Regions from separate parts of the Labrys sedimenti genome, predicted to be linked through region 1. Evidence: predicted binding sites of a transcription regulator. Region 1 holds the regulator's gene; the other holds the start of a gene.
What was found. The regulator PhoB, encoded in region 1, activates phosphate uptake and scavenging genes when phosphate is short. The targets are predictions, from matches to a motif close to TGTCATNNANCTGTCAT.
Positions count from the first base shown of each region.

Region 2: a site for PhoB is predicted at 4,679-4,695, ahead of phnC (phosphonate ABC transporter ATP-binding protein). Genes of this name have one in related genera too.

Region 1 covers NZ_JAXOUF010000002.1:24,630-32,178, forward strand. Annotated here, with positions in the region: gene U1R88_RS06500 (RNA-binding S4 domain-containing protein) at 1-80, shown strand, start outside; gene U1R88_RS06505 (RrF2 family transcriptional regulator) at 265-711, shown strand; gene U1R88_RS06510 (aldo/keto reductase) at 793-1,743, shown strand; gene U1R88_RS06515 (YciI family protein) at 1,829-2,185, shown strand; gene U1R88_RS06520 (RNA polymerase sigma factor) at 2,203-3,444, shown strand; gene phoB (phosphate regulon transcriptional regulator PhoB) at 3,693-4,394, opposite strand; gene phoU (phosphate signaling complex protein PhoU) at 4,408-5,127, opposite strand; gene pstB (phosphate ABC transporter ATP-binding protein PstB) at 5,162-5,977, opposite strand; gene pstA (phosphate ABC transporter permease PstA) at 5,986-6,828, opposite strand; gene pstC (phosphate ABC transporter permease subunit PstC) at 6,840-7,549, opposite strand, start outside.
Region 2 covers NZ_JAXOUF010000002.1:596,307-603,855, forward strand. Annotated here, with positions in the region: gene U1R88_RS09245 (NIPSNAP family protein) at 1-98, opposite strand, end outside; gene U1R88_RS09250 (ArsR/SmtB family transcription factor) at 174-854, shown strand; gene phnE (phosphonate ABC transporter, permease protein PhnE) at 857-1,750, opposite strand; gene phnE (phosphonate ABC transporter, permease protein PhnE) at 1,747-2,628, opposite strand; gene phnD (phosphonate ABC transporter substrate-binding protein) at 2,737-3,669, opposite strand; gene phnC (phosphonate ABC transporter ATP-binding protein) at 3,730-4,536, opposite strand; gene U1R88_RS09275 (LbetaH domain-containing protein) at 4,734-5,384, shown strand; gene U1R88_RS09280 (MaoC family dehydratase) at 5,389-5,847, shown strand; gene U1R88_RS09285 (MaoC family dehydratase) at 5,844-6,317, shown strand; gene U1R88_RS09290 (class I SAM-dependent methyltransferase) at 6,435-7,103, opposite strand; gene U1R88_RS09295 (BtaA family protein) at 7,100-7,549, opposite strand, start outside.

The DNA of each region.
Region 1 (7,549 bases):
CCCAGACGCTCTATGAGGACCTGTCGCCCGAACCGCCGGGCCGGCCGGCGGCGGGGTCCGAGCAAAGTGATGCCGGATAGCTGGCGGCGAGTTCACGTGTGTCTGCGCGGCTCCCCTCATCCCCCTGCCGGGACCTTCTCCCGCAAGGGGAGAAGGGGTGTTGCGCTGCCACCTTCCTAGCAATGGCTCTTACCGATTCGGTCCATAATCCCTATATTCGTGATAGACAGGATGGACTTTGTCCTGCGTGGAGCGAATCGGTCAATGCTGACGAACAAGGGCAAATATGGTCTCAAGGCGCTGGCGCACCTCGCCAGCCTGCCGGCCGGCGAGACGGCGCAAAGCCAGGAAATCGCCGAAGCCAACCGCATTCCCAAAAAGTTTCTCGACGCGATCCTGGGCGAGTTGCGCGTGGCCGGCATCGTACGCTCCAAGAAAGGCAAGGGCGGTGGCTACATGCTGGCGCGCGAGGCCAGCCAGATCAGTGTCGGCAATGCCATCCGGGTTCTCGACGGTCCGCTCGCGCCGATCGCCTGCGCCAGCCATACCGCTTATCAGCCTTGCCTCGACTGCCCGGATGTTCCAGGTTGCACTGTACGCCTTTTGATGCGGCGTGTGCGGGACCTCTCTTCCAACCTGCTCGACAACATGTCGGTGGAAGAGATGCGTCAGGCAGGGGGCGGGGAACAAGAGCTGACCTATTCGATTTGAACTCCCTGCGGCCCTTGAGCCCGAACCGGCACGCTCGTGTGCCGGACGGCCCATTTGTTGTCATGAATATGGAGAGCATTCATGGAAAAACGTGCGATTGGACGGTCGGATCTGTCGGTTGCTCCGCTTGGCCTGGGTGGCAATGTCTTCGGCTGGAGCGCGGATGAGAAAGCCTCCTTCGCCGTCCTCGATGCTTTCGTCGGGGGTGGTTTCAACCTGATCGACACTGCCGATGTCTATTCAGCCTGGGTTCCCGGCAATCAGGGCGGCGAATCCGAGGCGATCATCGGCAAATGGATGAAGGCTCGCGGCAATCGCGCCGAGATCGTGATCACCACCAAGGTCGGCTCGGAAATGGGGCCGGGCAAGAAGGGCTTGTCGCGTGCCTACATCGTCCAGGCGGTGGAGGATTCGCTCAAGCGCCTGCAGACCGACTATATCGATCTCTATCTCTCCCACTGGGAGGATCCGGAAGTCGAACTCGAGGAGACGCTGGGCATCTATGCCGAGCTGGTCAAGGACGGCAAGGTCCGGGTGATCGGCAATTCCAATCATAGCGCCAACACCATGTTCAAGGCGCTGGCGATCAGCACCAAGGAGATGTGGCCGCGCTTCGAGAACTTGCAGACACAATATAATCTCTATGATCGTTCCGGTTATGAGCGCGAACTCGAGGCTTTCTGTCTCAAGAACGAGATCGGCGTGACCAGCTATTTTTCGTTGGCCAAGGGCTTCCTGTCCGGCAAATATCGCAGCGAAGCCGATTTCGCCAAGAGCAATGCCCGTGGCGGCGACATGGGCAATTACCTCAACGAGCGGGGCCTGCGCATCCTTGCCGCCCTGGATGCGGTGGCCGCGGCCAAGAACGCCACGCCGGCCCAGATTGCCATAGCCTGGCTGATCGCAAGGCCCGGGATCGTCGCTCCGATCGCCAGTGCCACCAGCGTCGAGCAGCTCGCCGACCTGATCAAGGCGACCGAGCTCAATCTCGGATCGGCCGAGATCGAGCAGCTTACCAAGGCAAGCGCATAATTTTCCTGCCGCTGTCGAAAGCGAACGGGATGGCGCGTCATTGTCATGCCGGCGCATCATGCGCCGGCAGAGACAGGAGGAACCCATGCAGTTCGCAATTCTGATCTACAGCAACGAAGAAGCCATGCTGAAGGCGGATCCCGCCAACAAGCAGCAGATCCTGGCCGCCTACCAAGCCTACACGCAGGCGCTCCAGTCGTCCGGCAGCCTGGGACCGTGGAGCCGCTTGCGTCCGACGGCTTCGGCCACCACCGTGCGTATCGCCGACGGCAAGAGCCAGGTGCTCAACGGTCCCTTTGCCGACACCCGTGAGCAGCTCGGCGGCTTCTACATCATCGACGTGCCGGACCTGGATGCCGCGATCGGCTGGGCGGCGCGCTGCCCGAGCGCGGCCATCGGGACCATCGAGGTCCGGCCGATATGGGACCCGAAGGACTATTGAGCAAACGAGCCGAGCCGGTGTCTTCGGCCCCCGCTGCCGACCTTGCCGAAGTCGTGGCGCGACGCAGCTATGGCCGTCTCGTCGCACTTCTTGCGGCACGCTCGAGCGACATTGCGGGGGCGGAGGACGCCCTGGCCGACGCCTTCGCGGCAGCCTTGGAACATTGGCCGGCGGGCGGCGTGCCCGCCAATCCCGAGGCCTGGCTCCTGACCGCGGCCCGCCGCCGCCAGATCGATGCGGCCCGCCGCGCCAGGCTGCGCGGCGAAAAGGCGGACGCGGTCATCCGCCATGTCGAGGCCCTCGCCTCGGAGCAGGGCGAGCGGCATGCCGTGCCCGACGAGCGCCTGCGCCTGATGTTCGCCTGCGCCCATCCCTCTCTCGATGCTTCCGTGCGTGCGCCCCTGATCCTGCAGGTGATATTGGGGTTCGATGCCGGCGCGATCGCCAGCGCCTTCCTGGTCTCACCCACTGCGATGGGCCAGAGGCTGGTGCGGGCCAAGGCCAAGATCAAGCAGGCCGGCATTCCCTTCCGCATCCCGGAGCCCGACGAGCTGCCCGGCCGCCTCGATGCGGTGCTGGCGGCCGTCTACGCCGTCTATGCCGAGGGCTGGGCCGATCCGGAAGGGGCTCACGCCCGCGAGCGCAATCTGTCGGCGGAAGGTATCTGGCTCGGCCGGCTGCTGGCCTCGCTCCTGCCCGGCGAGGCAGAAGTGCTGGGACTGCTGGCGCTGATGCTGCACGCCGAAGCGCGGCGAGCGGCACGCCGCGGCCCGGGTGGCGATTATATTCCGCTGGAGCAGCAGGATACCGCGCTCTGGGATGCCGGGCTGATCGAGGAGGCCGAGGCCTTGCTTGCCCGGGCCGGCCAGGTCCGCCAGATCGGCCGCTATCAGCTGGAAGCCGCGCTGCAATCGGCCCATGCTCATCGACGCATCTGCGCGGCGACGGACTGGGCCGCGATCGTCACGCTGTATGAAGCCCTGGTCCTGCTGACCGCTTCTCCGGTGGCCGCCATCAACCGGGCCGTGGCGCTGGGCCGCCTTGCGGGGCCGCAGGCTGGTCTGGACGCGCTCGACGAGGTCGCCGGCGACGGACGCATCATCGATTACCAGCCCTATTGGGCAGCGCGTGCCGACTTGCTGGCGCGGGCGGCGAAGCCGGAAGAGGCCCGCAATGCCTATTCGCGGGCGATCGGCCTGGAGAGCGACCCGGCCATCCGCCGCTATCTGCAGGGACGCCTGGCGGATCTGGGGGCGTGATTGCGTGGCCAGAGAACTGGTCAGACACTGATGCTCACCCTTACACCAACTCGCGCAATCCCCGACCCGTCATTGCGAGCGAAGCGAAGCAATCCAGGAACTCGCAGGCCTGGAGTTCAGGGCTCTTGGATTGCTTCGCTTCGCTCGCAATGACGTTGATGAGTCGAACTCAAAGCGTGCTGGTATTACTCACTACGTCGCGCAGCCTTGGCGAAAGGAAGCGGGCGGGCAATGCCCGCAAACCGCCCTCAGGATTGCTTGGCGAAGGTCTCGTCGAAGGAATAGCCGGCGCCACGCACGGTGCGGATCGGATCGATCTCGCGGGTGCGATTCATCGCCTTGCGCAGGCGGCCGACATGCACGTCGACCGTGCGCTCGTCAATATAGACGTCGCGGCCCCAGACGCTGTCGAGCAACTGCTCGCGCGCGAACACCCGTCCCGGCGCCTGCATTAGGAATTCGAGCAGGCGGAACTCGGTCGGGCCGAGGCGGATCTCGCGATTGCCGCGATGGACACGCTTGGTCTCCCGGTCGAGCGAGATGTCGCCGGCCTTGAGCAGGGAGGCGACGTGATCGGGCTTGGCCCGGCGCAGCAAGGCACGCACGCGGGCCGAGAGTTCGGGCACCGAGAAGGGCTTGACGACATAGTCGTCGGCGCCGGTGGCAAGGCCACGCACGCGTTCGGTTTCCTCGCCGCGCGCCGTGAGCATGATCACCGGCAGGCGCTCGGTTTCCGGCCGCATGCGGATGCGCCGGCACAATTCGATGCCGGACAGGCCCGGCAACATCCAGTCGAGCAGGACGAGGTCCGGCACGCTTTCGCGCAGCCGAATCTCGGCATCGTCTCCGCGTGCGACGCTATCGACCTCATAGCCTTCGGCTTCGAGATTGTAGCGCAGCAGCAGAGTCAGGGCTTCTTCGTCCTCGACGATCAGAACCTTGGGAGGCATGGCCTATCCCTTGTTATTTAGCCGGCACAGGAAGATCGACAAGATCGGTGCTGTTGTCCGCCTTGGGCCGCTCGCCGGCCGGCGATTCACCGGTGACCAAATAGTGCACCGTCTCGGCGATGTTGGTGGCGTGGTCGCCGATGCGCTCGATGTTCTTGGCGCAGAACAGCAGATGGGTGCAGAAGCCGATATTGCGCGGATCTTCCATCATGTAGGTCAGCAATTCGCGGAACAGCGAGGTATACATCGCATCGATCTCGCCGTCCGAGCGCCAGACCGAGAGCGCTTCCTCGACGTTGCGCTGGGCGAAGGCATCGAGCACCTGCTTGAGCTGCTCGAGCACCAGGTCGGCCATGTGATCGAAACCGCCGAAGAGCTGGGCCGGCTGGGCGTGGCTGTGGATGGCCACCACGCGCTTGGCGACGTTCTTGCCGAGGTCGCCGATCCGTTCGAGGTCATTGGCCACCCGCAGGGCCGAGACGATTTCGCGCAGGTCGAGGGCCAGCGGCTGGCGCTTGGCGATGATCAGGATGGCCCGGTCCTCGACCTGGCGCTGCAGCTTGTCGATCGCGGCATCGAGATCGATCACCGCTTTGGCGCGCTGGGTGTCACGCTTGAGCAGGGCTTCGACGCTGTCGGCCACGCTCTTCTCGGCGTAGCCACCCATTTCGGCGATCATGTTGCGCAGTTCGCGCAGTTCCTGGTCGAAGGATGTAACGATATGGTCGGACATGCCGCCTCCAAATGAATTCGACGCTGGCCGGGAATCAGCCGAAGCGGCCGGTGATGTAGTCCTGCGTACGGCTGTCGTTCGGGGTGGTGAACATCTTGTTGGTCTGGCCGACCTCGATGAGGTCGCCCAGATAGAAGAAGGCCGTCACATCCGCGCAGCGCGCCGCCTGCTGCATATTGTGCGTGACGATGACGATGGTGAAGTCCCGCTTCAATTCGTCGATCAGTTCCTCGATCTTGGCGGTCGAGATCGGATCGAGTGCGGAGGTCGGCTCGTCCAGCAGCACGACTTCGGGCTTCACCGCGATGGTGCGGGCGATGCACAGGCGCTGCTGCTGGCCGCCGGACATGCCGAGGGCCGAAGCGTGCAGGCGGTCCTTGACCTCGTTCCACAAGGCGGCCTTGGTGAGGCACCACTCGACGCGCTGGTCCATCTCCGCCTTGGAGATGGACTCATGCAGGCGCACGCCGAAGGCGATATTGTCATAGATCGACATCGGGAAGGGCGTCGGCTTCTGGAACACCATGCCGATGCGGGCGCGCAGCACGGCCGGATCGATTTCCTTGCCGATGACGTTCTGGCCGTCGAGCAGCACGCGGCCCTTGGCGGTCTGCCCCGGATAGAGGTCGTACATGCGGTTGAGCACGCGCAGCAGGGTCGACTTGCCGCAGCCGGAGGGACCGATCATGGCAGTGACCTGCCGGTCGATCATGTCGAGGTTGATGCCCTTGAGCGCATGCTTCTCGCCATAATAGAAGTCGAGATTCTCGACCTTGAGCTTCACGGCGGCGGCTGGATCAGCGATCGGGCGTTCGGCAACCGCGATGGAGGCTTGGGGGGTAGCGGACATGGGAGCACTCATTTCTTGGGAGCGAGCACGAAGCGGGTCAGGATATTGAGCGCCAACACGCCGGCCGTGATGAGGAGGGCGCCACTCCAGGCCACCGAGACGGCCTTGGGGTCGGGATAGGGCGCGAGCTGGTAGATGGCTGCCGGCAAGCTGGCAAATGCGTTGCCGAGGTTGAGCGACCAGTTGGAATTGCCGAAGGCTGTAAGCAGCAGCGGTGCCGTCTCGCCGGCGGCGCGGGCCAAGGCCAGCAGGATGCCGGTGACGATACCGGTACGGGCCGAGCGCCAGGTTACGAAGGTGATGACCTTCCACATCGGCGATCCCAGGGCAAAGGCGGCTTCACGCAGGCTGGTCGGCACCAGGGCCAGCATGTCCTCGGTGGTGCGCACGACCACCGGCAGGATGATGATGGCGAGGGCGATCACGCCGGCCCAGCCGGAGAAGCCGCCCGTTGCCACCACGATCATCTGGTAGACGAACAGGCCGATCAGGATGGACGGCGCGGAGAGCAGAATGTCGTTGATGAAGCGCACCGCATCGGCGAATTTGCTGCCGCGGCCAGCCTCGGCGAGGAAGGTGCCGGCCATGATGCCGATCGGCGCACCGATCAGGAGGGCGAGCAGCACCATGACGAGAGAGCCGACGATGGCGTTGCGCAGGCCGCCATCGGCCATGTCCTTGGTGAAGAGGTCCATGGTCAGCGAGGGCAGCCCCTCACGCAGCAGCGTGAACAGGATCCATGCCAGCGCCAGCAGGGAGATAGCGGCAAAGCTGATGGAGACGACCTTGTAGGCATAGTCGAGGGCGCGGCGGCGGGCGAGACGGGCGCTGCCTTGGGCGAGATTGGCCATGATGCTCTCCCTTACTTGGCGTTGGTGCGCACGAGCATGCGGGAGATCGCAAGCACGATGAAGGAAATCACGAAGAGGACGAAGCCCAGCTCCAGCAGCGACTGGCTGCGCAGCGAGCCGGCCGGTGCGTCCGGGAATTCGTTGGCGATGGTGGAGGCGATGGTCGCGCCCGAGGAGAACAGCGATGCCGATATTCGGTTGGCGTTGCCGATCACGAAGGTCACCGCCATCGTCTCGCCCAAAGCGCGGCCGAAGCCGAGCATGACGGCGCCGACCAGGGCCGTGCGGCCATAGGGCACCGAGACGTTGCGGAAGACCTCATAGGTGGTGGCGCCGACGCCATAGGCCGATTCCTTCAGCATGGCGGGCACGGCTTCGAGGATCTCGACGAACATCGCGGTGATGAAGGGAATGATCATCAGGGCCAGGATGATGCCGGCCGTGAGCATGCCGGCGCCGTTGGTGGGGCCCTTGAACAGATAGCCGAGCACCGGCACGTGCGAGAGGATGGAGATGATCGGCGGATAGATCGTCTGGGCCAGGATCGGCGCCACGATCAGGGACCCCCACATGCCGAAGATGATCGAGGGCACGGCCGCCAGGAGCTGGATGGCGATGCCGATCGGCCGCCGCACGCTCTGGGGTGCGATCTCCGTGAGGAAGAAAGCGATGCCGAAGGACATCGGCAAGGCAATGATCAAAGCGAGAATGCCGGTGAACA
Region 2 (7,549 bases), 570 kb from region 1:
CCGCAGGCCGGGATGAGCTGGCCCCAATTGCGGGCATATTCCTCATAGGCTTCGAGCTTGAAGGGATCGATGTCATAGCGGATGAAGCACGTGATCATGGCCGTCTCCTTGGTTGGCTGACCGGGACAGGCTAGGCGATTGAGCGACGTCAATGCTTCGGCTATGATCGTAGTATGAAAGACGGACCGATGATCGCCTCTGTCGCCGCCCTGATCGGCGACCCCGCCCGCGCCAACATGCTCACGGCGCTGATGGATGGGCGGGCCCTCACCGTGAGTGAATTGGCCGAGGCCGGGGGCATCACCCTGCAGACGGCCAGCGGCCACCTTGCCAAGCTCGATGCGGCCGGCCTGCTCTCAGCTGAGAAACAGGGACGGCACCGCTATTTTCGCCTGTCCGGCCACGATGTCGCGCAGGTGCTGGAAGCGCTGATGGGGCTGGCCCAACGCACCGGCGCCGTCAGGGTGCGAACCGGCCCGCGCGACGAAGCCATGCGGACAGCCAGGATCTGCTACGACCACCTCGCCGGAGCGCGCGGCGTCGCCCTGCTGGACGGCTTCGTCTGTCAGGGCTTTATCAGCGGTGATGACGATCCCGTGGTCACGGCCACCGGGCAGCAATTCTTCGTCGGGCTGGGGCTCGACGTGCCGGCCATGGCCAAAAGCCGGCGCCCGCTCTGCCGGCGCTGTCTCGACTGGAGCGAGCGCCGCAGCCATCTCGGCGGTGCCCTTGGTGCGAGGCTCCTCGACTGGGTGATCGAGCGTGATTGGGCTCGGCGCAGGGAGGGGCGCGTGATTGCCTTCACACCGGTCGGCGCAAAGGCTTTCGATGCGGCGTTCGGCCTGGCGGGATAGGATCAGGGCCGTTGCGGCTGGCCGATGATCGCGAGGCGCAGGCGCGACGAGATCACGTCGATGACGGCGACGGTCACCAGGATCATGAAGATCAGCACGCCGAGGGGCGGCAGGTCGAGCACCCGCAGCAATTCGGCCAGATATTGGCCGACACCGCCAGCGCCGACGATGCCGATGATGGTGGCCGAGCGCACGTTGGATTCGAAGAAATAGAGCACCTGGCTGGCCATCACCGGCAGAACCTGCGGGATCAGGGCGAAACGGATGCGGTGGATGCGGTTGCCGCCGGTGGAAAGCACGCCCTCGCTCGCCTTGTTGTCGGTGGTCTCGATCGCTTCGGAGAACAGCTTGCCGAAGGCGCCGAAGTCCACGCAGATGATGGCGAGCACGCCGGCGAAGGGACCGAGGCCAACCACGCCGACCCAGACCAGCGCCCAGATCAGCGCATCGACCGAGCGGATCACGTCGAGGCCGCGGCGCACGGCAAACCGGACGAAGACATTGGGAATGACGTTGCGGGCTGCCAGGAAGGCTACGGGCGCGGCCAGCACGGCCGCGGTGAGCGTTCCCGCGAAGGCGATGGCGAGCGTTTCGGCGAGGGCCTCGACGAAGAACCAGAATTTGCCCTCGTCATTGGGCGGGAACATCTGCACCACGAAGGTGCTGAGCCGCGAAAGGCCGCTGAAGAACCGATCCGGCGTGACCTCGAGCCGGATCATGGCGACGACGGCAAGGGCGAGCAGGACGGCGATCACGCCGCCCGCCAGGAAACGCGTGCGCCAGGAGGTCTCGAAATGGGCGCGATGGCGAGCCGCCACGGAGGCGAGTTTTTCAGGGCCGAGCGGGGCGAGAGGGCCTGCCGGACGCGGTGCCGGGCCGTTGATGCGGTTGTTCATGGCGTCGCCTCCTGACCGATCAGGCGGTGGCGCAGCTTCTCGGTGGCGAAATCGATGATGAAGACGGTGACGATGATCATCAGAAGAATGGCGCTGACATCGGCATAGGCGAAGGTGCGGATCGCCACCAGGAGTTCCTGGCCGATGCCGCCGACGCCGATGAAGCCCATGACGCCGGCCTCCCTCACATTGATCTCGAAGCGGAGCAGGGAATAGGAGGCGAAGTTCGGCAGGGTCTGGGGCAGCACGGCAAAGCGTATGCTCTCCAGCCAGGAGCCGCCGGTCGCGACTGTCCCCTCTACCGGCTTCATGTCGACATTCTCGACCACTTCGGCAAACAGCTTGCCGAGCGCGCCCATGGTGTGGATGGCGAGTGCCAGGGCGCCGGCCATCGGTCCCGACTTGAAGGCGATCAGGAAGATCATGGCAAAGACGATGGTGGGAACCGTGCGGCAGAATTCGAGCCAGCGGCGGACCACGGCCCGCAGAAGCCGGCTACGCGTCAGATTTGCCGCGGCCATGAAACACAGGGCGAAGGCACCGAGAACGCCGAGCAGCGTGCCGAGATAGGCGACGAGCAGCGTGTCGCCGAGCAGCACCAGCCACTTGCCGAAGCCCCAATACCACTCCCTGATATCGCCGACGAAGTTGCCGAGAGTGAGGGGAGGGGCGATGCGGCTGAAGAAGGACGTAAAGTTGCCGATATGCGTCCACAGGAAGCCCGGCCGGACCGACGCCACATGCGCCGACAGCGCGTAGAGGGCGATGCCGACAGCGACGGCGAGCCAGATCCGCCGCTTCTTGGCGGCAATGGTTGCCTGGTAGGCTTTCAGCAAGGCTCGGGCCTGCGCTTCCGGCAAGCTATTGATAGCCGGCAATGTTATATCCTCCTGCCTGGTCGAGCGGCCGTGGCCTACTGCGAAATCCGCCTGTGCAAAGGGCGCGCACCTCGCGGTGCGCGCCCTCTCTTGCGATCATGCCTGGCCTTACTGGGTCTTGCGGAGCGTGTCGTTGAACTTCACCATGTCGACGATCGGCTGATATTCCTTGGCGCTGATCGCCGTGAGTTCAAGATCCTTGCCGTCGGAAAGCTTGTCGAAATTGGCCTTGTCGTTCTTGGCATAGTCGATCAGGGCCGTGCCGATCTTCTTCTTCAAATCGTCGGGCAGCGAGGCGAGCACCGTATAGGGACCTTCCGGCAGGAAGGGCGTCTTGTAGATGACGCGGAAGTCGGCCCTGGTCATCGGAGTGCCGTCATCCTTCTTGAGGATGCCGCGGCTGAGCATGCGGGTCAGGTTGGAATCGTCTTCCGAGTTCCAGCTGTTGGCCGCGGCGTCGGCGGTACCCTGGGCAAGGGCCAGCACGGCGTTGTCATGGCTGCCGGCGAAGACGACGGAGGAGAAGAACTTGTCGACGTCGATGCCCTGGCTGTGCAGGCCGAAGCGCGGCGCATTGTTGCCGGAGGTCGAGTTGGGGTCGACGAGGGCGAGCTTCTTGCCCTTGAGGTCCTCGATGGTCTTGTAGGGGCTGTCGGCCTTCACATAGATCACGGAGTAGTAGCCGGTAAGGCCGTTGTTGTGGCGGGGAACTGCGACCGGCTCGGTGGCGACGCCGGTGATGATGGCGCGGGCGTAGGAGGCCGGGCCATACCAGGCGATCTGGGCAAAGCCGGCGCGCTGGGCTTCGATCACGGCGGCGTAGTCGTTGGCGATGTTGAGCTTGACCGGCACGCCAACCTGCTTGGCGATGTAGTCGGCCAGCGGCTGGTAGCGATCATTGGTGGTGGAGGCGTTTTCAGCCGGAATGACGGCGAGCGTCAATTCGGGATACTGGGCCTTCCAGTCCTCGGCCTGGGCAGTACCGGCGGCAAAGCTCATGGCTGCTGCGGCAAGGCCGAGCAGCGTGCGGCGCGAAAGCATAGGTCTCTCCTGTCGGAAATATCGTGTTCTTGTGGCTCTTGAAGATGCGCGGCCGGCCTGTCAGGCGGCGACGCTGGCGGGGCGAGCCTGACCTGCCCATTTGGTGTCGGCATCGGCGTCCATCACCTCGCCGGCCTCCAGGCCGTAAAGGTCGCGGGCCGCGTCTGCCGTCAGCGCTGCGGGAACGCCGTCGAACACCACACGGCCTGCGGACATGCCGATCAGGCGGTCGCAATAGCCGCGAGCGAGATCGAGCGAATGGAGGTTGCAGATGACGGTGATGCCGAAATGCTTGTTGATGCGCAGCAGGGCATCCATCACGATCTTGGTGTTGCGCGGGTCGAGCGAGGCGATCGGCTCGTCCGCCAGGATGATCGAGGGTTCCTGCACCAAGGCGCGGGCGATCGCTACGCGTTGCTGCTGACCGCCGGACAGGCTGTCGGCGCGCTGGCCGGCGAGATTGGCGATGTCGAACTGCTCCAGCGCGGCGAGTGCCATGGCCTTGTCTTCGAGGCCCCAGAGCTGCAGCACGGCGCTGGCCGTCGAGACCTTGTTGAGGCGGCCCATCAGCACATTGGTGAGCACGTCGAGGCGGCCGATCAGGTTGAACTGCTGGAAGATCATGGCGCAGCGCGCGCGCCAGTCCCGCAAGGCCTGTCCACGCAAGGCCGTGACGTCGACGCCGTCGAAGGAGATCGTGCCCTCGCTCGGGTCGACGAGGCGGTTCAGCATGCGCAGCAAGGTCGACTTGCCGGCCCCCGAGCGGCCGATCACGCCGATGAAGGCGCCGGGCGTAATTTCCAGATTCACATCGGCGACAGCCGTCTTGCCGCCAAAGCGCCTGGAAACTCCTTTGATCGCCAGCATGAACAGATCCCTTCTCGTGCAGGTTTCCGGAGTCGGTAACGCCGGGCGATTACAGAGGGATGGCAGTTCAATGATGTTTCAGTGACGATCCCCCGCGGATGTCGCCGGCAATTGCGACAGGCCGGGCGCTCGGATCGTTTCTTGTCATGGCATTGTCGCAGGAGGATGGGAAGCAGGAGGCTTTCCATCACCGGTGAATTGCCTTGCCCAAACTCAGCCACGCGCCTTTCATCGACCCGACGGCTTTGATTTCAGCGAGCCGGCTCGGGCGTTACACCGAGGTGGGTCCGCGGACCAGCCTGAACGAGGTCGAGCTCGGCGACTATTCCTATGTCGTCAACGATGCGGACATCGCCTACAGCCATATCGGCCGTTTCGTCTCGATCGCGGCCCATACCCGCATCAATCCGGGCAATCATCCGATGGACCGGGCAAGTCAGAGCCATTTCAGCTATCGCGCCTCGGCCTATTTCGAAGGCGAGGAGGACGAAACGGAATTTTTCGCCTGGCGCCGACGGCATGACGTCCATATCGGTCATGATGTCTGGATCGGCCATGGCGCGATCGTGCTGCCGGGGCGCCGGATCGGCAGCGGCGCCGTGGTGGGCGCTGGCGCCGTGGTTACCCGCGACGTCGAGGCCTACACCATCGTCGCCGGCAATCCGGCGCGGCCGATCCGCCGTCGCTTCGAGGATGCGATTGCCGATCGCCTGCAGGCTCTGGCCTGGTGGGACTGGTCACATGAGGCGCTGCGCATGGCCCTTCCGGACTTCCGTGAGCTCCCGGTCGAGGCTTTCCTCGACAAGTATGAGACTCTTGCCGTTGAGGGGCTAATCGGTCCATCCTGAGGGCATGGCTGATGCACTGCTCCATTTTGAAGATTTCCCGGTCGGCGAGATTGCGACATACGGGTCGTACCGGCTGACGCGCGAAGCCATCCTCGCCTTCGCCAGGGAATATGATCCCCAGCCGTTTCATCTCGATGAGGAAGCGGCAAAGAACACCATGCTGGGTGGACTTGCTGCTTCCGGCTGGCATGCCTGCTGCATTTTGATGCGGCTCAACTGCGATGGCTTCATGCTCAACTCCACCTCGATGGGCGCGCCCGGCATCGACGAGGTCAAATGGCTGGCGCCGCTCCGCCCGGATGTCACGCTGAGCGTTCGCCGCACGACCCTGGAGGCGCGCGCTTCCAAGAGCCGCCCCGAGATGGGCCTGGTGAAGTTCCTGTTCGAGCTTGTGGCTGATGGAAAGACGGTGGTGACCACCCAGACCGGCTCCATCATGTTCAGCCGGAGGCTGGCGGCATGAAATATTTTGAGGATCTCGCCATCGGCGATACCGACGAGATCGGTGCCTTCACCTTTTCGGTCGAGAACATCAAGCGCTTTGCGATGCTCTACGATCCCCAGCCCTTTCACGTCGACGAAGCGGCTGCGGCGGCCAGCCATTTCGGCGGCCTGGTGGCGTCGGGCTGGCAGGTTGCGGCCGTGTGGATGAAGCTCCTGGTGGCGCATCAGGAGGTCGAGATCGCCAGAGCACACCAGCTCGGCAAGCCGGTGGTCAAGCTCGGCCCGTCACCGGGCTTTCGCAACATGGTCTGGGCTAGGCCGGTGCGCGCCGGCGATACGCTGCGCTACAGCGTGGAGGTCACGGGCAAGAAGGAGAGCACCTCCCGGCCCGAATGGGGCATTGTCTCCATGCTGAGCTCGGCGCTCAACCAGCACGGCGAACAGGCCTTCCGCTTCGAGGGCACGGTGTTTTGGGAAAGGCGGGGGTGAAAGAATCAAGCCAATCCTCCGTACCCCCAAGCGTGCCCTACCGTTGCGTTTGCCTAAAAGAGCACGGGATAGGCTGACACTCCAAATCCCCTTCGAATAAAAACCGCAACTGCAGTACTACGTCACTGTGGCAGGCCGCTCCAGCTCCGCATAGAACGCGTAGCCGCGGTAGAGGTCACTGGTCCGGAGCTGCAGGTGCTCGCGGCTTGCGAGTTCCGCCAGAGCCGCGGGCAATGCCGCGATCGGATGGACGTGGAAGCGCGCCAGCCAGGCAAAGAGCAGCCGCTTGAACCAGCTCGGGAGGCCCTCCTGCTGGCCGAAATCCACGATCAGGAGGCGACCGCCCGGTCCGAGGGCTGCAATGGCCCGTTCCAGCACGGCCTGCCAATCCGGGATCATCGACAGTGTGTAGGAGATATAGATGCGCTCGAAACCCTTGCGCCCGAATTGCTCGGGTGAGAAACGGGTGGCGTCGGCCTGGGCCACGGTGACGCGGGCCAGCCGATTGCGGTCCAGCGAGTGCCGTGCCGTTTCGAGCATCGCCGTCGAAATGTCGAAGCCGGAGAGCGGCGTGGCGGGGTAGCGCCTGGCCACGGCAATGAGGTTGCGGCCGGTGCCGCAACCGATTTCGAGAATGGCATCGCTAGCAGCCGGCCGCAGCGATGCGATCAGGTGATCCCGGCCGAGCAGATAATATTTGCGCGTGAGATCATAGATGTAGCGCTGGTGGCGATAGATCCGGTTCATCGCCGCCGCGGCATCGCCCGTCTGGATCTCGATGCTCAATGGAGGGCTCGCAGCTCGTAGAGATGGAAGCCGCCATAGATGGCGGAGCGGTCGCGCGCAGTCCAGGCCCGGCAGCGCTCGCGATCATAGGACCAGCGCGCTAGCAAATCGGCGGGAATACGCCCCGGCAGCAGGCTTTCCTCGGCGGCGGTGCGGAAGATCACGCGGGCGCCGGGGCGGGCCGTGCGGGTGATCTCGCTCCACAGTTTGGTGAGGATGACATCGGTCATCCAGTCCTGGGCATCGAGCAGCACATAGGCGTCGAGGCTGGCCGCCGGCTGGGCCTTGAGATGGTCGATCAAATTGACATGGCGAACATCGATGCGGTCGGCGCGGTCGCGCACGGCCTCGTAGGCCGCCGGCTCGAGATAGGGCGGCACCGGCCCGTCGCCATCGGGTTTGTAGCCGCGGCCGAAGGCCTGCCAGGCGAAATAATTGTCCTTGAG